2 regions of the Photorhabdus antumapuensis genome follow, and region 1 is predicted to be linked to the other one. Evidence: predicted binding sites of a transcription regulator. Region 1 holds the regulator's gene; the other holds the start of a gene.
The links. Region 1 encodes PhoB, which activates phosphate uptake and scavenging genes when phosphate is short. Its sites were predicted from a motif close to CTGTCATAAAACTGNCNNAT; they were not measured.
Positions count from the first base shown of each region.

Region 2: pstS (phosphate ABC transporter substrate-binding protein PstS) is a predicted target of PhoB. The motif match lies at 3,530-3,549, and genes of this name have one in related genera.

Region 1 covers NZ_JAHZMK010000012.1:181,373-187,286, reverse strand. The annotation lists gene KZ793_RS04315 (SbcC/MukB-like Walker B domain-containing protein) at 1-166, opposite strand, end outside; gene sbcD (exonuclease subunit SbcD) at 163-1,398, opposite strand; gene phoB (phosphate regulon transcriptional regulator PhoB) at 1,660-2,349, shown strand; gene phoR (phosphate regulon sensor histidine kinase PhoR) at 2,396-3,733, shown strand; gene brnQ (branched-chain amino acid transport system II carrier protein) at 4,084-5,415, shown strand; gene ggt (gamma-glutamyltransferase) at 5,538-5,914, opposite strand, start outside.
Region 2 covers NZ_JAHZMK010000026.1:73,607-79,520, forward strand. The annotation lists gene greB (transcription elongation factor GreB) at 32-505, opposite strand; gene KZ793_RS22885 (GreA/GreB family elongation factor) at 1,095-1,256, shown strand; gene ompR (osmolarity response regulator transcription factor OmpR) at 1,395-2,114, shown strand; gene envZ (two-component system sensor histidine kinase EnvZ) at 2,111-3,442, shown strand; gene pstS (phosphate ABC transporter substrate-binding protein PstS) at 3,657-4,697, shown strand; gene pstC (phosphate ABC transporter permease PstC) at 4,797-5,753, shown strand; gene pstA (phosphate ABC transporter permease PstA) at 5,755-5,914, shown strand, end outside.

The DNA of each region.
Region 1 (5,914 bases):
GATACAGCGCAAGGCAGATCGCATCTAATAAAGTGGTTTTACCCGCACCGGTAGGGCCGGTTATGGCGAACAGACCACTGCTGGCAAACGGCTCTGCTGTGAAATCAATTTTCCATTCACCTTGTAATGAATTAATGTTTTTTAGCCGTAGACTCAAAATTTTCATGCCTGCTCTTCCTTGTTTTTAGCCTGATAGATATCGTGCAGTGTTTGTTCGAAAAGGGTGGTCAGACGTTTTTTATGTTCTTCATCTTCGAGTGCTGATTGTGCAAGCCGTCGGGCAAAAACCTCGTTAACGCTAAGTTCTGTCAGAGTTTCTCTGTTTTCTTGTGCTAGCCTATTTTGTCGCTGTGTTTTACTACGTCGTAGCAGAATGACTTCGACCGGAAGCTCAGCAACCATTGATTGAATCCTTTTCTGAATATCATGGAGGTAATCTTGGGTTGCAACTTCAATATCCAGCCAGACGGGTTGCTCTCCTTGATAGTCATTAAAAGTTTTCAACTGTTGTTCAATTTGTTGTAGGTTGCCCTTTATTAGTTGCATGGGCTGATATTGCGGAATGGGTAAAAGCTTGATGGATTCCAGTTTGTCTTGGGTAAATTCCACCAAACAAACACTTTTCTCTTGCCCGACTTCATCGAAACTAAGAGGAATAGGGGAACCGCTGTAGCGAATATGTTCAGATTTAGCCACTACTTGTGGCCGGTGAATATGCCCAAGCGCAATATAGTCTACCGGCGGGAAAGCTTGCGCCGGGAAGGCATCCAATGTACCAATATAAATATCCCGCACCGAATCTGTAACAGTGGCGCCAATGGTCGTCAGATGCCCGGTAGCAATGATAGGTAAGGGCAAATTCAATTCATCACGTAATTCACACGCTTGCCGATAGAGTCGATGATAGTGTTCTGCAATGGCTTCTTGTAATACGAGTTGTTTTTGTTCTCCTGACTGACCAGACTGGCTGAGCATAATATCTCTTGGCCGCAGAAAAGGGATTGCACAAAGAATTGCACCGGCATTGCCTTGTTTGGTGGTGAGTACTTTTATCTGTTTTTGTGGATCTTTTTCTGCATGAGCAATAACGGTGGTATTTAGGCAGGAAAGGAGTTCTTTTGATTCATTTAATGTTGCTACTGAATCATGGTTACCACCAAGGATAATTAACTGACAGCCAGTCGGTTGTAGTTCAACGACAAAGCGATTATACAATTCACGGGCATAGCTAGGCGGTGAACCGGTATCAAATACATCTCCGGCAACAATTAATGCATCGGCCTGATAATGTTCAATCTGTTTAATCAGCCAGCGCAGAAAATGTTGATGTTCAGCAACCCGGCTTTTTGTAAAAAAATATTGGCCAAGATGCCAGTCCGAAGTGTGAATAATACGCATAGTTTCGCCGTCATTGGTTAAAGTGAAGCATGATTATAATCGCTATATTCTGGATGTCGCTTTTAAATCTGATTTCGTGAATATATCTCCGAGCGGCTTCGCATTCATTATGAAATATGACAATTGTTAAATTAATTATTGCGAAATCGATTGCAGATAGAGGATAACCAAGGCAGGATTTCATAAATTTGTCATAAAACTGACGCATAATGCTTTTTCAAACTAAGTAGCGTTTATCTCAATATATTAACGGGATTAATCATGGCAAGACGCATTCTGGTAGTTGAAGATGAAGCTCCGATTCGTGAGATGGTCTGTTTTGTGCTGGAAAAAAACGGGTATCAGCCGGTAGAAGCAGAGGATTATGATTCTGCGTTGGCATGTTTATCTGAACCCTATCCTGATTTAGTGTTATTGGATTGGATGCTCCCCGGTGGTTCTGGTTTGCAGATAATTAAGCAGATGAAACGGAATAATAATATTCGTGATATTCCGGTGATGATGTTGACTGCCCGTGGTGAAGAGGAAGATCGGGTGCGTGGCCTCGAAGTTGGGGCAGATGACTATATCACTAAGCCTTTCTCTCCCAAGGAGTTGGTTGCCAGAGTTAAAGCGGTATTACGGCGTATTTCACCGATGGTCATGGAAGATATCATCGAAATGGATGGTTTGGTTTTGGATTCAACGTCCCATCGGGTGACTAGCCAGGATAAAGCACTGGATATGGGGCCGACGGAATTTAAATTATTGCACTTCTTTATGACTCACCCTGAGCGAGTCTATAGTCGTGAACAGTTGCTTAATTATGTTTGGGGAGCAAATGTTTATGTTGAAGATAGAACTGTTGATGTCCATATTCGCCGTTTACGTAAAGTATTAGAGATTGGCGGCCATGATAAAATGGTGCAGACCGTTCGTGGTACGGGCTATCGTTTTTCTACCCGTTACTAAGTGCCTATTGGGATAGGCAGTAAATCCACGCACCGGAGAATCTAATGTGTTAGAACGTTTATCTTGGAAAAAACTGGTTTCAGAGCTGTTTCTCTTTTGTTTGCCTGCGTTAATTCTATCGATATTTATTGGTCATTTGTCTTGGTGTTTATTTGCTTCGGTGTTTTTGGTACTGATATGGCATGGTTATAACTTGCTGAAACTTTCGAATTGGCTATGGTTGGATCGCAGTATGTTGCCACCGTCGGGGAGAGGAGGGTGGGAGCCAATTTTCTATGGTATTCACCAGATGCAGCAACGGAATCGAAAACGGCGTCGTGAGCTGGCGCTGTTGATCAAACGGTTTCGTAGCGGGGCGGAATCATTGCCCGATGCTATTGTGATGATGACAACGGAAGGTAATATTTTCTGGTGTAACCATTTGGCACAACATTTGCTTGGTTTTCGTTGGCCTGAAGACAATGGACAGCATATTTTTAATTTACTTCGCTACCCTGATTTTAGCCGATATATCCTGTCCAGGGATTTTTCGCGCCCTTTATCCATTGAATTAAATCATGGTTTCACTGTTGAGTTTCGGGTGATGCCTTATTCTGAGGGGCAGTTCTTAATGGTTGCCAGAGATGTGACTCAGAAGCGAACACTGGAAAATGCTCGTCGTGACTTTTTTGCCAATGTCAGTCATGAAATGCGTACCCCTCTAACCGTCTTGCAGGGTTATTTGGAAGTGATGCAGGATCAGGCAGAGGATAGTTCGCTAAATAAGAAAGCGCTGAATACGATGCAGGAGCAAACCCGGAGGCTGGACAGTTTGGTGAAACAATTATTGCAACTGTCTAAAATTGAAGTCGCTCCCCAGATTGATATGAATGAAGTCGTTGATGTGCCTTTGATGCTTAAAGTATTGCGTCAGGAAGCCACAGCGCTGGGTAATGAATGTTATAAGATTAATTTTGATATTGGTGAAGATCTAAAAGTGTTCGGTAATGAAGAACAGCTTCGCAGTGCAATGTCGAATTTGGTTTATAACGCGGTTAACCATACTCCTAAAGGCACTCAAATTGATGTTAGTTGGAAAAAGAATTCCCACGGTGTTGAATTTACAGTGAAAGATAATGGGCAAGGTATCAGTGCTGAACATCTACCTCGTTTGACTGAACGTTTTTATCGAGTAGATAAAGCGCGTTCTAGACAAACTGGAGGAAGTGGTCTCGGTCTTGCGATTGTTAAACATGCCTTACATCATCACCATTCTCATCTTGAAGTTTCCAGCGAAATAGGCAAAGGGACGATCTTTAGTTTTACTTTACCGACAGGATTGATTGTACCTGTCAAAATAACCAGCAGAAGAGATAGGAATAATTTGATTAACAGTAATAATTAATCTTCGTAATTGATTATTATTTTTTCAGGTTAAAAAAAACGCAAATCATATAGTGTTTATTCAATGATAGCTAACAGCAATCACTAGTTTTGAAAAAGAGTACGGCATATACTTCTGCATTCTGGTTTATCTATTGCCTTCTGGCACTATAAAAGTTTTACTTGTGGGCAGTTGTTGGCGATTCTATCTATAATGACCACTATAACCTGTCTTCAACAGATACCTGGTGAATATTATTTTGATAATAAATCGTTAAATTAGGGTTCAATATTGTCAATATGGGCTTAACTATTGACGATATTTATATTATTCAGGCCATTAAATATGGTAACAAAACATTAATAATCATTATGACACATCGTTTATCATCTAAGGATATTTGGGCATTAGGGTTTATGACTTTTGCTCTGTTTGTCGGGGCGGGAAACATTATTTTTCCCCCTATGGTGGGGTTACAATCAGGTGAATATGTTTGGCTGGCAGCATTAGGCTTTCTAACGACAGCGGTTGGTTTACCCGTCATTACAATCATCTCATTGGCAAAAGTTGGCGGTGGTATTGAAGAGCTGAGTTCACCTATTGGTAAAGTTGCTGGTTTGCTGCTTGCGACAGTGTGTTATTTGGCTGTTGGTCCTTTATTCGCTATCCCACGGACTGCAACGGTCTCTTTTGAAGTAGGCATTGCCCCGCTTACCAGTACCGGTGAGTTATCCCTGTTTATCTACAGTCTTATTTATTTTGTTCTGGTCATTGCTGTTTCCCTTTATCCAGGCCGTTTGCTTGATACTGTCGGGCATGTGTTAGCACCTATCAAGATGTTGGCGTTAGGTATACTTGGTGTTGCTGCTTTACTTTGGCCGGCCGGTAGTTCAATTCCAGCTATTGATATTTATCAGCAAATCCCATTCTCCAGCGGTTTCGTCAATGGTTATCTGACAATGGATACGCTGGGTGCGATGGTATTTGGGATTGTCATTGTTAACGCAGCGCGTTCAAGAGGCGTTGCCTCATCTTCATTATTAACCCGTTATGCGATGTGGGCAGGTTTTATTGCTGGCCTTGGTCTGATACTGGTTTATCTATCTCTGTTCAAATTAGGTGCTGGTAGTGGATCGTTAGTGCCTCATGCGGAAAATGGTGCTGTCATTTTGCATGCCTATGTTCATCATACTTTTGGTGGTGTCGGCAGTATTTTCTTGGCTGTGTTGATTTTCGTCGCCTGTATGGTGACTGCGGTTGGATTAACGTGTGCATGTGCTGAGTTTTTCAGCCGTTATTTGCCCCTGTCTTATCGTTCACTGGTTCTGATCCTGGGTGGATTTTCCATGTTGACTTCTAACCTTGGTTTGAGTCATTTGATTAAGATTTCCATACCGGTACTGACTGCTATTTATCCACCTTGTATCGTTCTGATTGTGTTGAGTTTCACGCTGTGCTGGTGGCACAATTTTACCCGTATTTTGGCGCCGGTAATGTTAGTTAGTCTGATGTTTGGTATCTTGGATGCGATTAAATCATCTGAAGCACTGGCGTATTTATTACCGAACTGGGCAACTCGTTTACCACTGGCGGATCAGGGGTTAGCCTGGTTAGCACCATCTCTGCTAGTTTTAGTCGTGTTTGGTATTTATGACCGAGTTTTAGGGCGTTCAGGTGCTCGCGAGAGGCAAACTCATCAATGATAATAGCCCGTTTATTCTGACGGCTTGTCATCGTTAGATGTTTAGGGAGAGTACGGGATAGGGTTTCTGAGAAGGCGCTCCTATCCCGATATCTTATTGTTTCTTGGGCTACCGGCTATCTATTAGTAACCAATAGCCGCACCTGCTGGGCGTCGAACATCATTGGCGCCATAGAAATGGTTTTCACGAACCTGACCAGATACGGCGGCATCGTTACCTGAAGAATTAGCTGAAGCGCCAGCGGTTTTAGGTAAACCAACCATAATGACTTCAGCAGCACCCCACGGTATCTGCTCCACCATCTTGTATCCCATTTTTTCTAGTAAATTCAACGAGTCTTTAGAAATTCCACGTTGCTCATAATAAACTTCATCGGGTAACCATTGGTGATGAATACGAGGGCTATTGACCGCTTCTTGAGGAGACATTCCGTGATCAATGATGTTTAAGGCGGTTTGCAGGGTAATAGAGATAATACGGGAGCCGCCGGGTGAGCCCA
Region 2 (5,914 bases), on a different contig from region 1:
ATATAGCTAGCTTGTCTAAAGAGTATACAGGCTATTTCATATATTCAATTTCATTCACGTACCACAGCATTTTTCCTGTGGGTGTATGAACGGTTGCGCTGTCGCCAACTTCTTTCTTCAATAAAGCCCGTGCCATTGGCGAATCGATTGATATGTAGTCTTTGCGACCAAAAATTTCGTCGTACCCGACAATACGGAAGCGTTTAATCTCACCTTGATCATTTTCGATCTCTACCCATGCACCGAAGAACACTCGTCCATCTTGTTGGGGGGAATAATCCACACACCGCAATTCTTCTAAGCTTTTGGTCAGATATCGAACTCTTCGATCAATTTCCCGTAGCCTCTTCTTGTTATATTGATAATCTGCGTTTTCACTCCGGTCACCGAGGCTTGCTGCCCAAGTGACTTTTTTAGTCACTTCTGGACGTTCCTCACGCCAGAGATAATCCAGCTCTTCCTTTAATTTGTTGTAGCCTTCACGGGTTATCAGTTTAGTTTTCATTTTAGCTTGATGTAGATGTAGTAGATGTCAAATTAAGACACGGTTTTTAGTCATTAATCAATAAATCCCGGTTGTTTTGCAAGATTAACGTATTAGTTACATTCAGGTCGTCATGGGTTGCGTAAATTTATCACTGTTGATGGATTGAATCGGCTGCGTGACAAGCGAATACAATACGCTCCCACTACGGTGAACACGGATGTTAAAACGAGAGATAAGCGGTTAGCAGGCGGTTTCGAATTAGCATTATCGATGGCAGGATTGCTTTACCTGTCTGCTTATTATGATATTTGGCTCTAATATTTATAACGTTCATCATATAATTTATGGTTCTGTATACTGAATAGTATGTATGCTGTGAATCTTTCTGGTGATGAAACAGGCTATTAAGGTTCAATTGAAGAAAAAACAAGCTAAGTTGTTTACTATAGTAAGAAAAGGTGACGAGAAATCGACCGACGAGTGGCTTCTGGTCCAAACGTTGGGATGTGCTGAACATTATCAATCCAGATCCTCGTAGGGAAGGAAAAACCAAAACTGTGGAGCAGGTAAGAAGATAATATGCAGCAAAGAGCATTTTTCGTTTAGTCTGCCTGATGAATTTAATCCAGCTAATAAATGGATTTCTATCGATTTTCCGGTAGCTAGAGCGCTAATTGGTAGGTTGGTGGATGGCAAAATAACGGTAGAAATTCGATATTTGACAGTGAATTACTGCGTTCTCATTGTCAGTAATAAACTACTAAATTAATCATCTGAATTAATAACAGTGGAAATAAGTCCTATTAGGAATAGTCTCAAAATACAGATATCTGGTTTCTATCTTTGGGTTAATCTCTTTCATAATGATAAATTTATCAAAGTATGTGGTGTTTTTTGGAGTTTAATAATGCAAGTAGATAACAAGATCCTTGTGGTGGATGATGACATGCGTTTACGAACGTTATTAGAACGTTATCTGACAGAACAAGGCTTTCAGGTACGTAGTGCTGCTAATGCGGAGCAGATGGACCGCTTACTGACACGGGAATCTGTTAGCTTAATCGTATTGGATTTAATGTTACCAGGAGAAGATGGGCTTTCTGTTTGCCAAAGGCTGAGAAACCAAAATAATCCGGTGCCAATTATTATGGTGACGGCGAGGGGAGAGGAGGTAGATCGTATTGTTGGGTTGGAAATTGGCGCTGATGATTATATTCCGAAGCCATTTAATCCCCGTGAGTTATTGGCGCGTATCCGGGCGGTATTACGTCGTCAGGCGAATAAGTTATTGGGCCTACCGGCTGAGGATGATGCAATTATTAATTTTGGTAAGTTTAGCCTCAATTTGAGTACGCGGGAAATGTTTCAGGGGGATGAACATATTCAATTAACCAGTGGAGAATTTGCTGTATTGAAAGTACTGGTGTCTTATCCTGGCGTGCCACTGTCCCGTAATAAGCTGATGAGTTTAGCTCGTGGCCGGGAATATAGTACGATGAAGCGATCGATTGATGTCTTGGTTTCACGTCTGCGCCGTGTGATTGAAGAAGATCCTACCCATCCTCGCTATATCCAGACTATCTGGGGTCTGGGCTATGTCTTTGTGCCAGACGGAATTCGTGTATGAAATTATTGCGGTTCTCCCCTCGCAGCACGTTTACCCATACTTTATTCCTGATTATGGCTATGCTGTTTATCAGTCTGGTAACCAGTTACTTGGTTGTTGTGAATTTCGTTATCATGCCAAGTTTGCAGCAGTTCAATAAGGTATTAGCGTATGAAGTTCGTACCCTAATGGCTGAAAAGTTGAAGCTAGAGGATGGCTCTTTTCTGGTGATATCGCCGGTAGTTCGCCGGGAGATTTACCAGGAGTTGGGTATTACGCTCTATTCTGAATCTGACGCGGAGGTACAAGGTTTACGTTGGGCCAGGCGTTATGATTTCTTGAGTGAGAAGATGGGCGAATACCTTGGTGGCAAGGCTGATCTTCGTCTGGAGATAAACACAGATAGCCCGATACTTTGGCTTAATTCTTATCTGGCTCCCGATATTTGGGTCAGGGTTCCTCTGACTGAGATCGAACAAAATCAATTCTCTCCTATTTTCCGCTATACACTGGCAATTCTATTACTGGTATTCGGTTGTATCTGGCTTTATATCCGTTTTCAGAACCGGCCTTTACTGGAAATGGAGTATGCCGCCAGGCAAACAGGTAAAGGTATTATGATGCCAGCGGTGGGGGAGGCGGGTTCTATGGAAGTTCGTGCAGCCATTCGCGCATTTAACCAAATGTCCGCCGGGATAAAGTTATTGGAAAGTGACCGTACGATATTAATTGCCGGAGTAAGCCATGATTTGCGTACTCCGCTGACACGTATCCGACTAGCAACAGAAATGATGAGCAAGGAAGATGCTTATCTGTCTGAATCTATCAATAAAGATATTGAAGAGTGTAACGCTATTATTGAGCAATTTATTGACTATCTCCGTACTGGACAAGAAATGCCAATGGAGTTTTGTGAACTGAATTCTATTCTCAAAGAGGTGATTTCCGCAGAGAATGGCTATGAGCAGGATATTGAAAACCATCTGTCTCTTCACCCAATAACGGTTAACGCCAATCCGATTTCTATTAAACGGGCATTGGCTAATATGTTGGTTAATGCCAATCGTTATGGTAATGGCTGGATTAAAGTGAGTAGTGGTCAGACAAATAAATTTGCCTGGTTTCAGGTAGAAGATAATGGCGCTGGCATTAAACAGGAAGATTTGCCACGGTTATTTCAGCCATTCGTTCGCGGCGAAAGAGCGCGCAGCAGCAGTGGAACAGGGTTAGGTCTGGCGATTGTTCAGCGAATTATTGATGCTCATGATGGGAAAATTGAAATGAGCACCAGCCCCAGAGGAGGATTATCTATCCGTGTCTGTATTCCTGTCGTGGAAGATAATTTTTAACGGCTTGATAATCATCTCCTATATTTGATTTTAATGGTGTGTGGAGATGACAGTTTTATGTCAGTCATCGGTTAAGCGTCCATTGCGCTGTCATAAAAATGTCATAATTAAGACATTTTGCTGTAATTAAATTGACCTATTTTCTCTCTTGCACCTTTTTTGATTTGACGAGTACATTTCTTTATTGATTCTCAATATCCCATTAGGAGGGATTATGAAACTGATGCGTACCACCGTAACCGGTATAATGGCAGCGACGTTTTCTTTGACAACCCTGTCGGTATTTGCTGCCACTAGCTTAACGGGGGCAGGTGCGACATTTCCCGCACCGGTGTATGCCAAGTGGGCAGATTCTTATCAAAAAGAGACAGGCAATAAAGTCAATTATCAAGGCATCGGTTCCTCCGGTGGCGTAAAACAAATTCTGGCAAATACCGTTGATTTCGGGGCTTCCGATGCCCCTTTATCGGATGAAAAGTTAGCTGCTGATGGCTTGTTTCAGTTCCCGACAGTCATCGGTGGGGTGGTACTGGCGGTTAATATCCCAGGGATTAAATCCGGTGAATTGACATTGGATGGTAAAACTTTAGGCGATATTTATTTAGGTAAAGTGAAAAAGTGGAATGATCCAGCAATTACTCAATTGAATCCGGGAGTCAAACTGCCGGAGCAAGATATTGCCGTGATACGTCGTGCTGACGGTTCCGGTACCTCCTTTGTGTTTACTAGCTACCTCTCTAAAGTGAATAAAGCGTGGCAAGAGAAAGTTGGCGCGGGTTCCACCGTAAGCTGGCCTATTGGTTTAGGCGGTAAAGGCAATGATGGGGTTGCCGCATTTGTTCAGCGTCTGACAGGTTCCATTGGTTATGTTGAATATGCTTACGCTAAACAGAATCATCTGGCTTATACCAAATTGGTATCTGCTGACGGCAACATTGTGAACCCGACAGAAGAGAGTTTCAGTGCCGCAGCGAAGAAAGCGGAATGGCATAAAACATTTGCTCAGGATTTGACAAACCAACAAGGTGAAAATGCGTGGCCGATGACTTCCACTACATTTATTCTGGTTCATAAACAGCAGAAAAATGCAGTGAAAGGGGCGGAAGTATTGAAATTCTTTGACTGGGCTTATGAGAAAGGCAGTCAACAGGCAAACGAGCTGGATTATGCAACCCTGCCCGGAGAGGTGATTAAGCAAGTGCGTGCGACTTGGAAAACTCAGATAAAAGATAGCAATGGTAAGGCTCTATATTAAGTCGTGTTGATAGTGATTGTTTTAAATATCGATTAAATTTGTCGTTTTAATTTCTCCCCCGGCTTAAGGGGGAGTTAACCCCGAATGAGAATAAGCTCTATGGCCGAACAAAAAACGGCAATGAAAGCACCCAGTAAAAATGGCGATATTATTTTCAGCGCACTGGTTAGGTTAGCTGCGCTGATAACTTTATTTTTGTTAGGAGGCATCATTATCTCGCTGATTATTGCCTCCTGGCCTAGTATTCAGCAGTTCGGCATCTCTTTCTTCTGGCAGAAAACGTGGGATGCCCCGGCGGAGCAATTTGGCGCCTTGATACCGATTTACGGTACGTTGGTGACTTCGTTGATTGCGTTGATTATCGCAGTGCCCGTCAGTTTTGGGATTGCCCTGTTTCTAACCGAACTGGCGCCTAACTGGCTGAAACGTCCGCTCGGTATCGCCATTGAGTTACTGGCCGCCATCCCAAGTATTGTATATGGCATGTGGGGGTTGTTTGTTTTTTCGCCGCTGTTTGCCACCTATTTCCAACAGCCCGTCGGTAATGTCCTTTCTAGTCTGCCAATTGTGGGTGAATTGTTCTCCGGCCCTGCCTTTGGCATCGGTATTCTGGCGGCAGGTGTCATTCTCGCTATCATGATTATCCCTTATATCGCTTCGGTGATGCGTGACGTCTTCGAACAGACTCCGGTGATGATGAAAGAATCCGCTTATGGTATCGGCTGTACCACTTGGGAGGTTATCTGGCACATCGTGTTGCCTCACACCCGAAATGGCGTGATCGGTGGCGTCATGTTAGGGCTTGGTCGTGCGTTGGGGGAAACGATGGCGGTGACTTTTATCATCGGTAATACCTACCAGCTCGACAGTTTCTCACTGTTTATGCCCGGTAACAGCATCACTTCTGCGCTGGCGAACGAATTCGCGGAAGCAGAATCTGGCTTGCATACCGCATCATTGATGGAGCTTGGTCTGATTCTATTTGTGATCACCTTCATTGTGCTGGCGCTATCAAAATTGATGATTATGCGTTTGGCGAAGAATGAGGGGCGCTGATATGGCAACTATAGACAGACAAAAGCCTATTGATGCCAATGTAAGTAGCCGTAAACAGGCATGGCGTCGTCAAAAAAATCGTTTCGCTCTGCTGTTATCAATGGCGACCATGTTGTTTGGTCTGTTTTGGCTGGTGTGGATTTTGTTTTCCACCGTCACTA